Regions from separate parts of the Kocuria oxytropis genome, predicted to be linked through region 2. Evidence: riboswitches for the same ligand, from Rfam matches in the RefSeq annotation. Region 2 holds a riboswitch; each other region holds the start of a gene.
The links. A riboswitch is a leader RNA that binds a small molecule or an ion and turns the genes downstream of it on or off. The one in region 2 is predicted to bind cyclic di-AMP.
Positions count from the first base shown of each region.

Region 1: linked by a shared signal. The riboswitch ahead of QYM41_RS15370 (C40 family peptidase) and the one ahead of QYM41_RS04255 (C40 family peptidase) in region 2 are both predicted to bind cyclic di-AMP.
Region 3: linked by a shared signal. The riboswitch ahead of QYM41_RS15785 (C40 family peptidase) and the one ahead of QYM41_RS04255 (C40 family peptidase) in region 2 are both predicted to bind cyclic di-AMP.
Region 4: linked by a shared signal. The riboswitch ahead of QYM41_RS13365 (NlpC/P60 family protein) and the one ahead of QYM41_RS04255 (C40 family peptidase) in region 2 are both predicted to bind cyclic di-AMP.

Region 1 is NZ_JAVFXA010000018.1:39,267-42,809, reverse strand. It holds gene QYM41_RS15375 (DUF305 domain-containing protein) at 270-959, opposite strand; gene QYM41_RS15370 (C40 family peptidase) at 1,278-1,919, opposite strand; cyclic di-AMP (ydaO/yuaA leader) riboswitch at 1,926-2,094, opposite strand; partial or broken gene QYM41_RS15365 (response regulator transcription factor) at 2,783-3,126, opposite strand; gene QYM41_RS15360 (F510_1955 family glycosylhydrolase) at 3,285-3,543, shown strand, end outside.
Region 2 is NZ_JAVFXA010000003.1:57,594-61,136, forward strand. It holds gene serC (phosphoserine transaminase) at 1-721, opposite strand, end outside; gene QYM41_RS04250 (metal-dependent transcriptional regulator) at 953-1,639, shown strand; cyclic di-AMP (ydaO/yuaA leader) riboswitch at 2,048-2,197, shown strand; gene QYM41_RS04255 (C40 family peptidase) at 2,203-2,877, shown strand; gene QYM41_RS04260 (C40 family peptidase) at 3,148-3,543, shown strand, end outside.
Region 3 is NZ_JAVFXA010000020.1:18,564-22,106, reverse strand. It holds gene QYM41_RS15800 (ArsR/SmtB family transcription factor) at 1-154, shown strand, start outside; gene QYM41_RS15795 (cation efflux transmembrane domain-containing protein) at 151-849, shown strand; gene QYM41_RS15790 (hypothetical protein) at 905-1,057, opposite strand; cyclic di-AMP (ydaO/yuaA leader) riboswitch at 1,445-1,598, shown strand; gene QYM41_RS15785 (C40 family peptidase) at 1,604-2,254, shown strand; gene QYM41_RS15780 (ArsR/SmtB family transcription factor) at 2,710-3,078, shown strand; gene QYM41_RS15775 (cation diffusion facilitator family transporter) at 3,075-3,543, shown strand, end outside.
Region 4 is NZ_JAVFXA010000013.1:8,891-12,433, reverse strand. It holds gene QYM41_RS13375 (2-hydroxyacid dehydrogenase) at 1-121, opposite strand, end outside; gene QYM41_RS13370 (pyridoxal phosphate-dependent aminotransferase) at 118-1,317, opposite strand; gene QYM41_RS13365 (NlpC/P60 family protein) at 1,533-2,033, opposite strand; cyclic di-AMP (ydaO/yuaA leader) riboswitch at 2,039-2,224, opposite strand; gene QYM41_RS13360 (flavin-containing monooxygenase) at 2,789-3,543, opposite strand, start outside.

The DNA of each region.
Region 1 (3,543 bases), on a different contig from region 2:
TCTTGGCCATCTCGGTGACGGTGCGCGCGCTGGCGGAGCAGGACCCCAGGCGAGGGGGTCCGTGTCCTGAGGCAAGAGGACGCGGCGCTGGCGAACCTACGGTTGGTCGGTGACCGTTTGGGGTGCCGCTGACTGTGCGAAGGGCGCGCGCCCATCGGGTGCCGGGTCGGGGATCACCGCACTGGACCGGCTGGAACGGGTCGACGGGGATCATGACGTCCCGGTGGCGGCCCGTTCCAGCCGGTGGGGGTTCAGCTCGTGGTCCTGGATCAGGCCGCGAACCACTCCTCCAACCAGCCCTGCATGAGCTCGATCTCCACCTGCTGGTCCTCGATCATCTTCTCCGCCATGGCTCGCAGCTCGGGGTCGGTGCCCATCTGCAGCTCCATCTCGGCCATGTCGAGAGCCATCTGGTGGTGGGCGATCATTTGTTCGAGGAAAGCCTGGTCGAACTCGTCCCCGGACAGTTTCGCCAGCTCCTCCAGGCTCATGCCGTCCATGCCGTCCATGCCGTCCATCTCGCCCATCATGGCGCCCTGCATGTCGGCATTCATGCTCTGACCATGGCCGCCATGGTGGCCGTGGCCGTGTCCGTGGTGGTGCCCGTGGCCGTGGTGGTGGTGCCCCGGGGTGTTCCCGGCGGCCAGCCGCTGGGCCGCTGCTTCCAGCTGCTGGATCTCCTCGGTCTGGGCCTCGATGATCTTCTCCGCCAGGTCACGGATCTCGGGGCGCTCGGACTTCTGCAGGGCCAGCTCGGCCATGTCGGTGGCACCCTGGTGGTGGGGGACCATCATCACGGCGAAGTGGCGGTCATGGTTCATGTGCCGCTCAGCGCCCGTCTGCGCGGAGGCGGAGGCGGGCTGGTGCGTCGGGGACGCGACCGCCGCGGTCGCTCCGGCACCGCTGAGGGCCAGCGCCAGGGCCGTCCCGGCGGCCAGGTGCTTGATCGTCGACGTCATGAAGAAACTCTCTTTCGCAGCAGCCCGTGCTGGGCCTGCACATTGTGGTGTTTGCTCTGCTCAGCCTCGGGTCGAGGCGGGCCGATCCATTGACGGTAGCCCCGCCGCAGCTGGCTTCTCCGGGTTGGGAGGGCTGGGCGGTAGATCTTCACTGAACTTTCAAGAGCGGGTCCGTCAGGCGGCCAAATCGGGGTGTTCCCCGGCGTTGGCCGGGTGCAGGCATCTCCGGTTCTGGCCGGCCGGTCCCGGATGCTGGTCAGATGGGGGGCACACACGCCGCCCGCCACGCGTGGCATTCGTGGCGGGCGGCGTGTTGGCTCAACGGAAAGTGACGTAGCCGACCGTCGGCATGGCATTCACGCTGTGCACGAAGGTGCCCTGGGTGGGGTTCAGCGCGGAGATCATCTTGCCGCCACCGAGGTAGATCCCGATGTGGGCCCCGCCGTTCTGGACCACGAGGTCGCCGGGCTGCGGGTCGGTGGTCGGGGTGCCGGCCGCCCACTGCTGCTGGCTGGTGCGGGGGATGTCGATGCCCTGCTGGGCGTAGACCCACTGGGTGAACCCGGAGCAGTCCCAGGCGCCGAAGTCCGTGCCGCCCCAGACGTAGCCGGTGCCGACACCCTGCATCGCGGTGCCGACAATGCCGCCGGCCGCAGCGGAGATCTCGGAAATGTCCGAGGACTGGGGGGAGAGACTCGAGGTGGCCTGCCCAGCGGCCGGAGCGTCCGGCTGGCTCGCCGTCTGCACGGTGACGGGGGACTGGGAAGCGGCCGGTGTCGGGGAGGTCGCGGGGGCCGAGTATGCGGTGTCGGTCGTGGCGGGGGCTTCGGCATAGGCCTGAGCCGGGGCGACGGAGCCGATCACCGCCGCGCCGACAGCGGCGGCCAGGGTCGTGGTGCGCACCAGGTGCGAGGGGGTCTGGGCGCGGTGGCGGGCAGAGCTACGCGTGAAGAAAGCCATGAATGAGGGTCCTCCTTTTGCCTACGAGGTGAGCTGTCGGGTTCGGGTGGGAGGCACCCGGCCGCTGAGCCTGCAGCTCCGGCGGCTTCACCCCAAGGTCCGGGTGCGGACCGGGTATGGTTCCCCCGCTTCTGCCAAGTCATTTCTGTGATGGGGACCCCGGCTGCCGGCAGAATTCGGCGAAGCACCCGGGGAAGCCGATGAGATCAGCCAACGGCACGCAGAGGACACTAGCGCCTGGATAACGAAAAGGTCACATTCCTTGTGGTGCCGGGAAAAGGCTTGCAGCGACTCCGCGCGGTCGTCGGCGAACCGCGGGTCGTCCACGACACCCGGGGGCACATTCGTTCCGGCGTGGTGGCGCCACCAGTTGTCTTTCCTCCCGGTGCCACCACTCATCGGGACCGCCGGGGGAGGCCCTGACCTGCGGCATCGCGCCGATGAGCGCGCTGGGGGCTGGGATCCGCAGCCCCTCTGCACTCATGGCCCTACCGGCCTGCGTCCTGTCCGGGGAGGGGCGGGCCCCCGGGCGAAGTCCAGCGTTCCACAAGGTTTTTATCGGATTTCTGCACAAAAGTACCCAGCATTTCCTGAGGGGAATGAGCTATTTCCTTCATGAAATCTTCATATCCGAACATGGCCCGGCCGGGAAAAGGCCCTTTTCTTCACGGAATCTTTAAACCATTCCGGGTCTGTGGCTGGTGCTGGGGGCCGGGACCTCGATGAAGGCGCCAGATCGTGACTCATGTGACCTCGATGCTCGAGACCGGCTCCCCATCCACCCGCGCCTCGTGGGCCGTGAGATCGACGGTCTGGTCCCCGAACACTCGGGCCGGCTCCACGGTAGTCACGGTGGTTCGGGACCGGCGCAGCACCGCGGCCACTCTCGCGACGAGCTCGCCCACGCTGAAGGGCTTGGTGATGTAGTCATCAGCCCCGGCGGTCAGGCCGGCCAGTTAGTCGTCTTCGTCCCCGCGGGCGGTGAGCATCAGCACGTAGCACTGGGAGACCCCCCGATCCTGCGGCACACCTCGATCCCGTCCAGCCCGGGCAACCCCAGATCCAGCACCACCACATCAACGCTCCGGCTGCGGGCGGCCTCCACCGCGCCGGGCCCGGTGTGGGCGGTGGCGACCATCTGCGCCAGGGGCTTTTCGTCGTCCACCACCAGCACCCGCCCGGCCGCCGCGTCAGTGCCAGGATGCATGACTTCAGTGTCCCCTCGGTCCGGGAGGCTTTCATGCCGAAGGTCGGTTGCGGGAGGAATCTTCGTCAGACCTTCACTGAGAACGCCACGGGGCCGCACCCCGGCCGGTCCACAATGGTGGGTGGCCCTCGCACCGTGGTGCGAGGCGGAAAGGACCCATGAACCCCCTCACCCGTAGAACCCTGCTCGTGGGCGGCCTCGGCCTGCTCGGCACCGGCGCCCTGGCCGCGTGCTCCTCCCCGGCGGAGACCCCGGCACCGGCCGGAGCGAGCAGCACCGGCACCGCGATCACCCACGTGCACGCCATCACCCGCGACACGGTAACCGGAGGCGGAGTAGGAGCAGGAACAATCCTGCTGGCCACCCATGAAGGCCTGTTCCGACTGCAGGACGGGGAACTGACCCAGACGGGTCCGG
Region 2 (3,543 bases):
AGTTCTCCAGCGCGGTGCTGAGCCGCAGGAAGTCGGGGATCCACCGTCCCGAGGCGTCGATCCGCTCGATCCGCTCGATGGCGGCGGGGGAGAACGCCCCCAGCCAGAGTCCGCCGTCGGAGCCGAGGTTCTTCTGCGGGGAGAAGTAGTAGACGTCCGTGGCCGCCACGTCCGCGGCCATCCCCCCGGCCGCGGAGGTCGCGTCCACCAGCACCAGCGCGTCGTCGGCGATCCCGGCGGGCCGGGCCACGGGTGCCGCGACCCCGGTGGAGGTCTCGTTCTGGGGCCACGCGTAGACGTCCACCCCCTCCTCGGCCCGGGCCTGCGGCCGGGTGCCGGGGGCGGACTCCACGACCGAGGCGCCCTCCAGGAACGGGGCGGCACCGGTGGCCTGGGCGAACTTCGCCCCGAACTCCCCGAACACCAGGTGCTGGGCCTTCCGCTCGACGAGCCCGAAGGCGGCGGCGTCCCAGAAGGCCGTGGCCCCGCCCAGCCCCAGCAGCACCTCGTGGCCCTCGGGCAGGCCGAGGAACCGGGCGAGTCCCTCGCGCACCGAGGCCACCAGTTCCTGGACCGGCGCCTGGCGGTGCGAGGTGCCGAGCAGCGCGGACCCGGCCCGGGCGACGGCCTCGACCTGGGCCGGGCGGATCTTCGAGGGGCCGGCGCCGAACCGGCCGTCGAGGGGCAGCAGGTGCTGGGGGATGGTGACGTGTGCGGGCAACGGGCGCTCCCTGGGCAATGGTGGGCGGCGGGTGACGGGCGTCGGCGGGCGCGGCCGCCGGAGGGCGCTCGCGCTGGTCGCGCCCGCCGCCCATTCTGCCCCACGGGCGGCGGCGGGCGCGGCGGCCGGCTCCCTCCGCCGCCGGTGCGGGCCGCCCACTAAGCTCGTGCGGGAAGACCGGACCGGGCGGGATCCCCGGGGCCGGACGGCCGGACGAAGGATGACTGAGGCATGAGCGACCTGATCGACACCACGGAGATGTACCTGCGGACCGTGCTCGAGCTCGAGGAGGAGGGGATCACCCCGATGCGGGCCCGCATCGTGGAGCGTCTGGACCACTCGGGGCCCACGGTCTCGCAGACGGTGTCCAGGATGGAGCGGGACGGGCTGCTGACCATGGGCCCGGACCGGTCGCTGCTGCTCACCGAGGCGGGGCGGGAGCGGGCCGTGCAGGTCATGCGCAAGCACCGGCTGGCGGAGCGGCTGCTGGCGGACGTCATCGGCCTGGACCTGGCCCAGGTCCACGACGAGGCCTGCCGCTGGGAGCACGTCATGAGCGAGCAGGTCGAGCGGCGGCTCGTGGACCTGCTCCACAGTCCCCGTCACTCGCCGTACGGCACCCCGATCCCGGGTCTGGCCGCCCTGGGGGTCGAGGAGAGCCCCGCCGCGGCGCACCCCTCCCTGCTCGACGCCGCCCGCCGGCTGCCGGAGGAGGCCCACACCGTGGCCCTGCTGCCGGAGGTGGTCCAGGCGGACGCCGACCTGCTGGGCGTGCTGAGCGACGTGGGCGTGCTGACGGGCGCGGAGGTCAGGGCCCGGGTGGACGGTGAGCGCGTGCGCGTCGAGGTGCCGGCCACGGGCCGGTCCGCCGAGATCGACCTGCGCACCGCCGCGGCCATCCGCGTCCTCGCTCGCTGACCTGTCGCCGGAGGCCGCCGAGGGCACTCCGGGGGCGCTCCGGAGGGCACCCTCGAGGGGTCTCCGGCATGTCCGGGCGAGGGGGCGGACCGCAGTGTGGGGACGTTCACAAGCGACTTTCGGCCAGTCCGGCCCGGCGGGCCCGTCCGGGGCGCCGCACCCCCGGTGACGTGCGGATTCTCGGTCCTCCGAGGTGCGCTCCACAGAACGTCACGGATGGGAACTCATATCCGAGAAGAGATCAAAAGGGCATGATTCGGAGGCTGACCGTGTCCCGACCGTGATCGGCCGTGATCAAAACGTGACACTTCCGTAATCAATCATGTACTGTTCAACGCGTGCTGATCACTGGTCGGATCGGCGCCCACGGAGCACATCGCCGAATTCTGCCGGTGCCCCGTGGCCTCTTCACAGAAACTGCTTGGCAGAAGCGGGGGAACCACTTTCGGTCCCGGTGATCCGGGTCCTTGGGGTTAAGTCGTCAGAGCGCGTGCGCTCTGCGGCCGGGTGTCTCCCACCCGAATCCGACAGCTCACCTCGTAGGCAAAGGGAGGAACTCACCCATGTCGCTTTTCCAGCAGAACACTGCCCGCCACCGTGCCGAGAGCACCTCGCACGTCGTGCGCAACACCACCATCGCCGCCGCCGCCGGCGCCGCGATGATCGGCTCCATCGCTCCGGCGCAGGCCTACGCCCAGGCTCCCGTCGAGTCCGGTGCGGCCTACTCGGCCCCGGCCTCCGCCTCGCTGGCCGGTTACACCTCGTACACCTACCAGGCCCCGGTCGCCGCGCAGCCCGCCTACGAGGCCCCGGCCTACCAGGCCCCGGCCCCCGCCCCGGCTCCGCAGGCCGCCTCCACCGCGAGCGTGACCCCGCAGTCCACCGCCACCACCGCGATCGCCCCGGCGGCCGGCGGCATCGTGGGCACCGCGATGTCCGCCCAGGGTGCGGGCTACGTCTACGGCGGCACCGCCTACGGCGCCTGGGACTGCTCCGGCTTCACCCAGTGGGTGTTCGCGCAGAACGGCATCGACCTGCCCCGCACCACCTGGTCCCAGTTCGCCGCGGGCACCCCCACGGCCAACCCGCAGCCCGGTGACCTCGTCTCCCAGAACGGCGGCGCGCACGTCGGCATCTACATCGGCGCCGGCAAGATGATCTCCGCCCTCAACCCCACCCAGGGCACCCAGGTGCACTCCGTCAACGCCATGCAGCTGGACGGCTACTACACCTTCTGATCCGGCCCGCCGCCCGCGGGGACAACCCGCGGGCGGCGCCCGATCCTTTTCTCCCCCCCCCCACGGAGTTCCGCTCTCCCGGTTCTCCGTGCTCCCTGCTGTCCGACCGGACGGCCCCCTCCTCCGCTCGCCCGGCCGTCGTTCCCGATCCCGGAACACGGTCCTGCCGGACACCGGATCACCCCGAGCACCGCCCGGGGTGATCCGCGCTGTCTCCGCGTCCCTCCGGCAGACCGCCCCGGCCCCGCCAGAAAGCCGCCTGAACTCCTCATGACTCGTGACCTGTCCTCCCCGAACGGCATCGCCTCCCTCCTGAGCGGCAAGGCCCGCACGGTCGCCGCCGTCGCCGCGTTCTCCGGCCTCGCCGTCGCCACCACCGTCTCCGTGCAGGCCGCTCCGTCCCAGGACGCCTCCGCCGACGCCCCGCTGTCGGCCGTCGCGGCCGCCACCCCCACCGCGGCGCCCACCGTGTCTCTCGAGCCCGTCGCCCACGTGACGAAGGCCGAGAAGCCCGCGGAGAAGAAGACCGAGAAGAAGGCGGAGAAGAAGACCGAGAAGAAGGCGGAGCGGACGGTCGAGACCCCGGTCGTCGCGGCCGTGGCCGCCCCGGCCCCGAAGCCCGTGGCCGCCCCCGCCCCGGCCCCGGTGGTCGAGGCGCCGAAGCCG
Region 3 (3,543 bases), on a different contig from region 2:
CGGGTGCGGGCTGGTGACCTCCACCGCCGAGGGGCGCAGCACCTGGTACTCCCTGGCCGATCCCCGCCTCGGGGCCGCCCTGGGGGACCTGCTGGAGCTGGTGGTCACCGTGGACCCGACCTGCTGCTCCCCGGAAGGATGCACCTGCACATGACCTCCCTGACCCTGGACCCCAAGCCCATCACCGATGCACGCCGGGCGGTGCTGCACCGCAGGGTGCGCTGGATCGTGGCCGGCACCATCACCTACAACGTGCTCGAGGCGGTCATCGCCCTGACCGCCGGCACCATCGCCTCCTCCTCGGCGCTGATCGGCTTCGGCCTGGACTCGATCGTGGAGGTCCTCTCCGCGGCGGCGGTGGCGTGGCAGTTCGCCGCCCCGGACCCGCACCAACGGGAAAAGGTGGCGATGCGGGTGATCGCGTTCTCCTTCTTCGGCCTGGCCGCCTTCGTCACCGTCGATGCGATCCGCGCCCTGCTCGGGGCCGCCGAGCCGGAACACTCCCCGGTCGGCATCGGACTGGCCGCGGTGAGCCTGCTCATCATGCCGTTCCTGTCCTGGTTCGAACGCCGCACCGGCCGGGAACTGGGCTCCGCTTCTGCGGTGGCCGATTCCAAGCAGACCCTGCTGTGCACCTACCTCTCCGCCGTGCTGCTGGTAGGCCTGGTGCTCAACAGCACCCTGGGCTGGTCCTGGGCCGACCCGCTGGCTGCGCTGGTGATCGCCGCCGTGGCGGTCAAGGAGGGGCTGGAGGCCTGGCGCGGAGACGCCTGCTGCACTCCCGTTGCGGTCCTCACCGCCGAGGACGGTGCACACTGCGGTGGATGCGGTCCCAACTGCGCCCACTGAGCACGGTCGGCACGCGTCGGCGCCCCGAGACGAGGACGCCGGGGCGCACGGCTTCTCAGGAACCGAGGTAGACGGAGATCGCGGCGAACAGCGCAACTCCGCCGGTGAGCAGGATCGGTCCCGGCACGCTGGTGTCGCCTTCGTGGGCTTGGTCGGGCATCTCCTCGACCACAACGCTGGCTAACGTTCCGCCAGTCAGTGCGAGCATGGACAGAGCCCAAATTTCCGGGGCTTGATGCAGCGCGAAATATCCCAGGATGGCCGCGGGCTTCGCTCTCGATCCACCCGCCGCGCCTTTTGAAGTGGCTCCTGTCCCCACCGCTGTGTGGGCGACGACTCCCCGCGCAGCGCCCACGCACCAACAAGCCACCTCACTCAAAGCGCAGAGCGCCCCGCCTTTCTCGGGAAATTAACAGGAAAAAGCCGACAACAATTCAGGTCTTCATCAAGCCTTGACCACTTCTTTACGATCTCTATACATTCCCGAATCGGATTGTGATTGTTTCGTAATCTCCTTGTACTCTTCAGTGCGTGCCGACCACTGATCCTGTCGGCGCCCTCGTGGCACATCGCCGAGTTCTGCCGGTGCCCGGGGTTCCTGAAGAGAAATCGCTTGGCAGAAGCGGGGGAACCATTACCGGTCCCGGTGTACCGGGGCCTTGGGGTTAAGTCTCAGAGCGCGTGCGTTCTGCGACCGGGTGTCTCCCACCCGCATCCGACAGCTCACCTCGTAGGCAAAGGGAGGAATCCACCCATGTCGCTTTTCAAGCAGCACACTGCCCGTCACCGCGCCCAGACCTCCTCGCGCGCCGTGCGTACCACCACCGTCGTCGCCGCCGCCGGCGCCGCACTGGTGGGCTCCATCGCTCCGGCCCAGGCCTACGCCGAGATCCCCGCCGCCTCCGGGTCCTCCTATGCGGCTCCGGCATCGGCGACGGCCAACCTGGCCTCCTACACCACCCCGGCCCCGGTCGCCGCGCAGCCCGCCGCTCCGACCCCGGCCCCGCAGCAGAGCGCCGCCACCTCGAGCGTGAGCCCGCAGTCCACCGCCATCACCGAGATCGCCCCGGCCGCCGGCGGCATCGTGGGCACGGCCATGCAGGGCGTGGGCACCGGCTACGTCTGGGGCGGGACCTCCTTCGGGGCCTGGGACTGCTCCGGATTCACCGGCTGGGTCTACGCCCAGAACGGCATCGACATCCCCCGCACCAGCTTCCAGCAGATCGCCGCCGCCACCCCGACGTCCAACCCGCAGCCTGGTGACCTGGTGTCCCAGAACGGCGGCAACCACATCGGCATCTACATCGGTGGCGGCAAGATGGTCTCGGCGCTGAACCCGACCCAGGGCACCTTCGTCCACTCCGTCAACGCCATGCCCGTCGACGGGTACTACACCTACCGGTGAGTCTCGCCGATGTGGTGAAGGCCGGCCGGTGGGCTCATCCGTCAGGTGCGGAGTGCCCCGCCAGGATCATCGTCGATGGACCGCATGGGTGCACTCGGATGGACCGCATGGGTGCACTCCGCAGCTGTAGCCGCAGACTCGAACGATTGCCACGATCCTGTCGATGTGCACACGCCAGCGAATCGGCACACGGGGAGCAGTCCTGCGGAGAGGATCGGAGAGTGCTCATGGCCTTGCCCTGTCTTCCGCTGGACGCGGGCAGTGCTTATCCTGCTCCGCCTCGGCATTGGAGCGAGAGCCCTTAGGGTGCAGCGATGGCTCGGGGGACGGGGATGCCGCAGTGGCGGACGGCACCCCCGTCCGCCCTCACCGTATGAATACGAGCTGGACATTGCCCGATCATCAAGGGAAGCCCCTCATCTCCTTTGATACAGATTCTGCTGTACGGTTATTGGATGAGGATCTTGTCCCCGGTCGCGGTGATGTCCCGTTTCGGCAAAGCACTGGCCGATCCCACCCGGGCCGCGGTGCTGCTGCAGCTGCAGCAGGGCCCAGCGGTGCCCTCGGAACTGGCGGCCCGGATCGGGGTGAGCCGGCAGATCCTGTCCAACCACCTGGCCTGTCTGCGCGACTGCGGGTTGGTCGTGGGCGTGCCGGTGGGGCGCAACGTGCGCTATGAACTCTCGGACCCCAAGCTGGCCCACGCGTTGGAGGACCTGCTGGGCACTATCCTCACCGTCGAACCGGTGTGCCGGTGCGGGACACCCGAGTGCGCCGCCGAGGCCCTCGCCGATGACGCCACCACCCAGGAGATTCCGGTATGAGCGGCGAGCACGATCATTCCCACGCCGGCGCCGGGCGGAGGGGGAAACTGGCAGTGGTGTTCGCCATCACCGCCACGATTATGGTCGCCGAGATCATCGGTGCGGTGGTCTCGGGCAGCCTGGCGCTGCTGGCCGATGCCGGGCACATGTTCACCGACTCGGCCGGGCTGCTCATCGCCCTCACCGCCGCGACCCTGGCGCTGAAACCGGCCACGGACAAACGCACCTGGGGGTACCAGCGCGCCGAGATCGTCGCCGCGGCCGCCCAGGCCTCGGTGCTGCTGGCTGTGGGCGGGTTCATCGCCGTCGAAGGGGTGCGCCGGCTGTTGGAGCCCCCCGAGGTCGAGTCCACGGCCATGCTGTGGTTCGGGGTGGTCGGGCTGGTCGGCAACATCATCGGGCTGGTCATCCTCGCCTCGGGCCGGGGGGAGAACCTGAACATGAAGGCCGCGTTCCTGGAGGTGG
Region 4 (3,543 bases), on a different contig from region 2:
GGCGCAGGAGCTCCTCGCGACCGATCGGCCCGGCCTCCGGCCAGGCGTCGACCTCGTGCTCGGCGCGGAGCTTCTCGATCGCGGCGTCGGGAATCCGCCCCGTGACGACGACCCGGCTCATGCCGACTCGATCCACTGGCACAGGCGGCCGAGGCCGTCGCGGATGTCCGCGACGTCGATGCCCGAGTAGGCGAGCCGGATGTACTGCCGGTCTTCGCCCGGCTGGCGCCGGCCGAAGTGCTCGCGCGTGCAGAAGGAGACGCCGGTCTCGTGCAGCGCCGCCGTGGCGAAGTCTCCGACCGCCGTGTACCCCATGCGCTCCATGGCGGCGGTGACGTCGGGGAACAGGTAGAACGTCGACTGCGGCACGGCCACGTGCATGCCGGGGGTGGCGTTCACGAGCTCGCAGGCGGCGTCCCGGCGCTCGCGCAGGACGTCGAGCATCTGCTGCACGGGTTCCTGGGTGCCGCGGAGCGCTTCGATGCCGGCCCACTGCACGTAGTGCGTGGTGCAGGACTCGTCGTTGGTGTTGAGGGTGCTGAGCACCGTGGCGATCTCACGCGGCGCGACGGCGCAGCCGAGGCGCGAGCCGGTCATGGCGAACTTCTTGCTGAACGTGTAGAGGATGACGGTGCGCTCGGCCATGCCGGGCAGCGAGGCGATCGAGCTCGAGACCCCCTCGTAGCGGGTCTCGAAGTAGGCCTCGTCGGAGAGCACCCAGAGATCGTGCTCCTGGGCGAGCTGCGCGACGGCCTCGCGCTCGGCCGCCGTCGACTCGGCCGAGATGGGGTTCTGCAGGTCGTTGTAGATGATGGCGACCGTGTTCGGGGTGATCGAGGCACGCACCTGGTCGAGGTCGATCGCGAAGCCGTCCTCCGTGGGCAGGTAGCGGTACGACACGGCCGTGCCCCCGAGGTACTCGATCTGCGACTCGTAGATCGGGAAGCCGGGGTTCGGGTAGAGCACCTCCTCGCCCGGGTTCATGACCGCCTGCAGGAACTTGGTGATGACGGGCTTGCCGCCCGTCATCACCACGATGTTCTCGGGGCTGAGGTCGATGCCACGACGCGAGCCGATGTCCTCGGCGAGGGCCTCGCGCAGCTGCGGGATGCCGGGGCCGGGGCCGTAGCCGGTGTAGCCGTCGGCGATGGCCCGGTCCATCGCCTCGACGATGTGCGGGGCCGTCGGGATGTTGATGTCGCCGAGGTGGAAGGGGTACACGCGGTTCCCCTTCGCCTTCCAGGCGGCGGCGGCCTGGGCGACGCTGAAGGCGGTTTCGGTGCCCAGCCGGTCGAGCCGGTGTGCGAGTTCCCGCATGCTGTTCCACTCCTCGTCGAGTTGGTGATTGATCCGCTGGCGGACCCGCACCGAGCATACGACTCATATATCAGCCTGGGAAGAGTGGTTCCCCGATGGATTTCCACCGTGGACATCGCCGCTAGGTTCTTCGCGCTCAGAGGCCGGCCGCATGGGATGCGGGTGTGCGGCTCCCGTCGGGACGGGAACCGCACACCCGCATCAGGCGTGGAGTGTCAGTGCACGCGGAGGTAGACGGGGCCGGAGCCGACGTTGACGGTCTGGATGACCGTCTGGTTGCCGTTCCAGCCGCCGTGGACGGCCTTGCCGCCGCCGATGTACACGGCGATGTGGGCGAAGCCCATGCCGCCGTTGGCGTAGTAGACCAGGTCGCCGGGCCGGGCCTGCGCGGCGGAGACCCGCGTGCCGAGCTTCAGGTAGGAGTCCGGCCACCCGTGGTGCTTGACCCCGGCCGCGCGCAGGGCCTTGGTGACCAGGGCGGTGCAGTCCTGCCGCACGCCGAGCTGGTTCCGCGCCGCGGCGGCGATGGTTGCGGCCTTGCCGGCCTGGGACTGGGTGCTGAGGACCTGCTGGGGGGCTGCGACGGGGGCGGCCTGGGCCGGGGCCACGCTGCTGAGCGCCAAGGCGCCGCCGGCGACCGCCAGGATGGCGGTGCGCCCGAGGCGGAACGGGCTCTGGGCGCGATGGCGGGGCGTGCGGGACTGGAAAACGGGCATGAGTGATGTCCTCCCTCTTGCCTGCGAGGTGAGCTGTTGGATGCGGGTGGGAGACACCCGGTCGTCAGGGTGGGGGCCCCGACGACTTAACCCCTAGGTCCCGGGGGAGGGACCGTTTCTGGTTCCCCCGCTTCTGCCGAGCGATGTGTCTGGGGGCCCCGGGCACCGGCAGAATTCGGCGATGTGCACGGAGATGCCGATCGTTAATGCGATGAGCACGGAGAGAACACTAACCGAAAAATAACGGGAAAGTCACGTTTAGATCACGGGCGCGTCTCGGCTTTGGTGCTGATCTGGCATTGCACCTCCGCGCCCGGACGCCGTGGTCCGATGAGGCGTGCCCAAGGGAATCCCCCGGGAGGCTCAGCTCGAGACGAAAGTGGGCTTGACCTGGGGCTCTGCCCGAGTCATGCCGATGGGCAAGCATGCCCCTGTCCGGGGTCTAGTGCCGGGTGGCGGCACCCGTGGCAGGGTGTGACTGTTTGCCGGGAAAGGTCCACAGAACATTAGATCGCCGACGGGATCGGCCCCTTCCTCCTGGGTCGGGAAAACAACCTCCTCCGGCGATCTCCGTTGTCCTGTCAGGAATTCGCAAAAAGAAAGAAATGCGTTTCCGGCGCGTCGATCTCGCTCTCCTGGCGTCCTCCGAGCACCAGGCTGCCGAGGAGGGGATGCGCCCCGGAGCCCCGGCCTGCCGGCATGCGGAGGGCTCCGGTGCCGCGGCACCGGAGCCCTCCGTTCGGCTGTTCAACCGGTCAGGCGACGCTGAAGCCCTCGTACTGCCGGGAGGCGACCTCGTCGCACTTGGCGCGGTAGGCGCCGACCCCGCCCACGTAGGGCATGAACACCCGCGGCTTGCCGGGCACGTTGGCACCCAGGTACCAGGAGTTCGCCTGCGGGAACAGGGTCATGTCCGCGGCGTCGTTGACGTGCTGCACCCACGCGTCCTCCGCCTCGGGGGAGGCCTCGGAGCGGGTGAGGCCCTGGTCCTCGAGGTAGCGGATGTGGTCGGTGATCCAGTCGACGTGCTGCTCGATCGAGGTCACCATGTTGCTGAGCACCGACGGGCTGCCGGGGCCGGTGACCAGGAACAGGTTCGGGAACCCGGCGGTGGCCAGCCCGAGGTAGGTCCGCGGGCCGGCGGCCCACTTCTCGGCCAGGGCGAGCCCCTCGGTGCCCCGGATGTCGATCCGGCTCAGGGCCCCGGTCATGGCGTCGAAACCGGTGGCGAAGACGATCGCGTCGACTTCGTACTCCTGCTCCGTGGTGGCCAGCCCCCGCTCGGTCAGCCGGGTGATCGGCGCGGACCGGACGTCGACCAGGGAGACGTTCTCCCGGTTGAACGTCGTGTAGTAGTCGGTGTCCACGCAGATCCGCTTGGTGCCCACGGGGTGGTCGTAGGGCTTGAGCAGCTCCGCGACCTGCGGGTCCTCGACGATCTCGTCGATGCGCTCGCGGATGTACTGGGCCACGACGTCGTTGGCCTCCTTGCTGATCGCCAGGTCCGAGA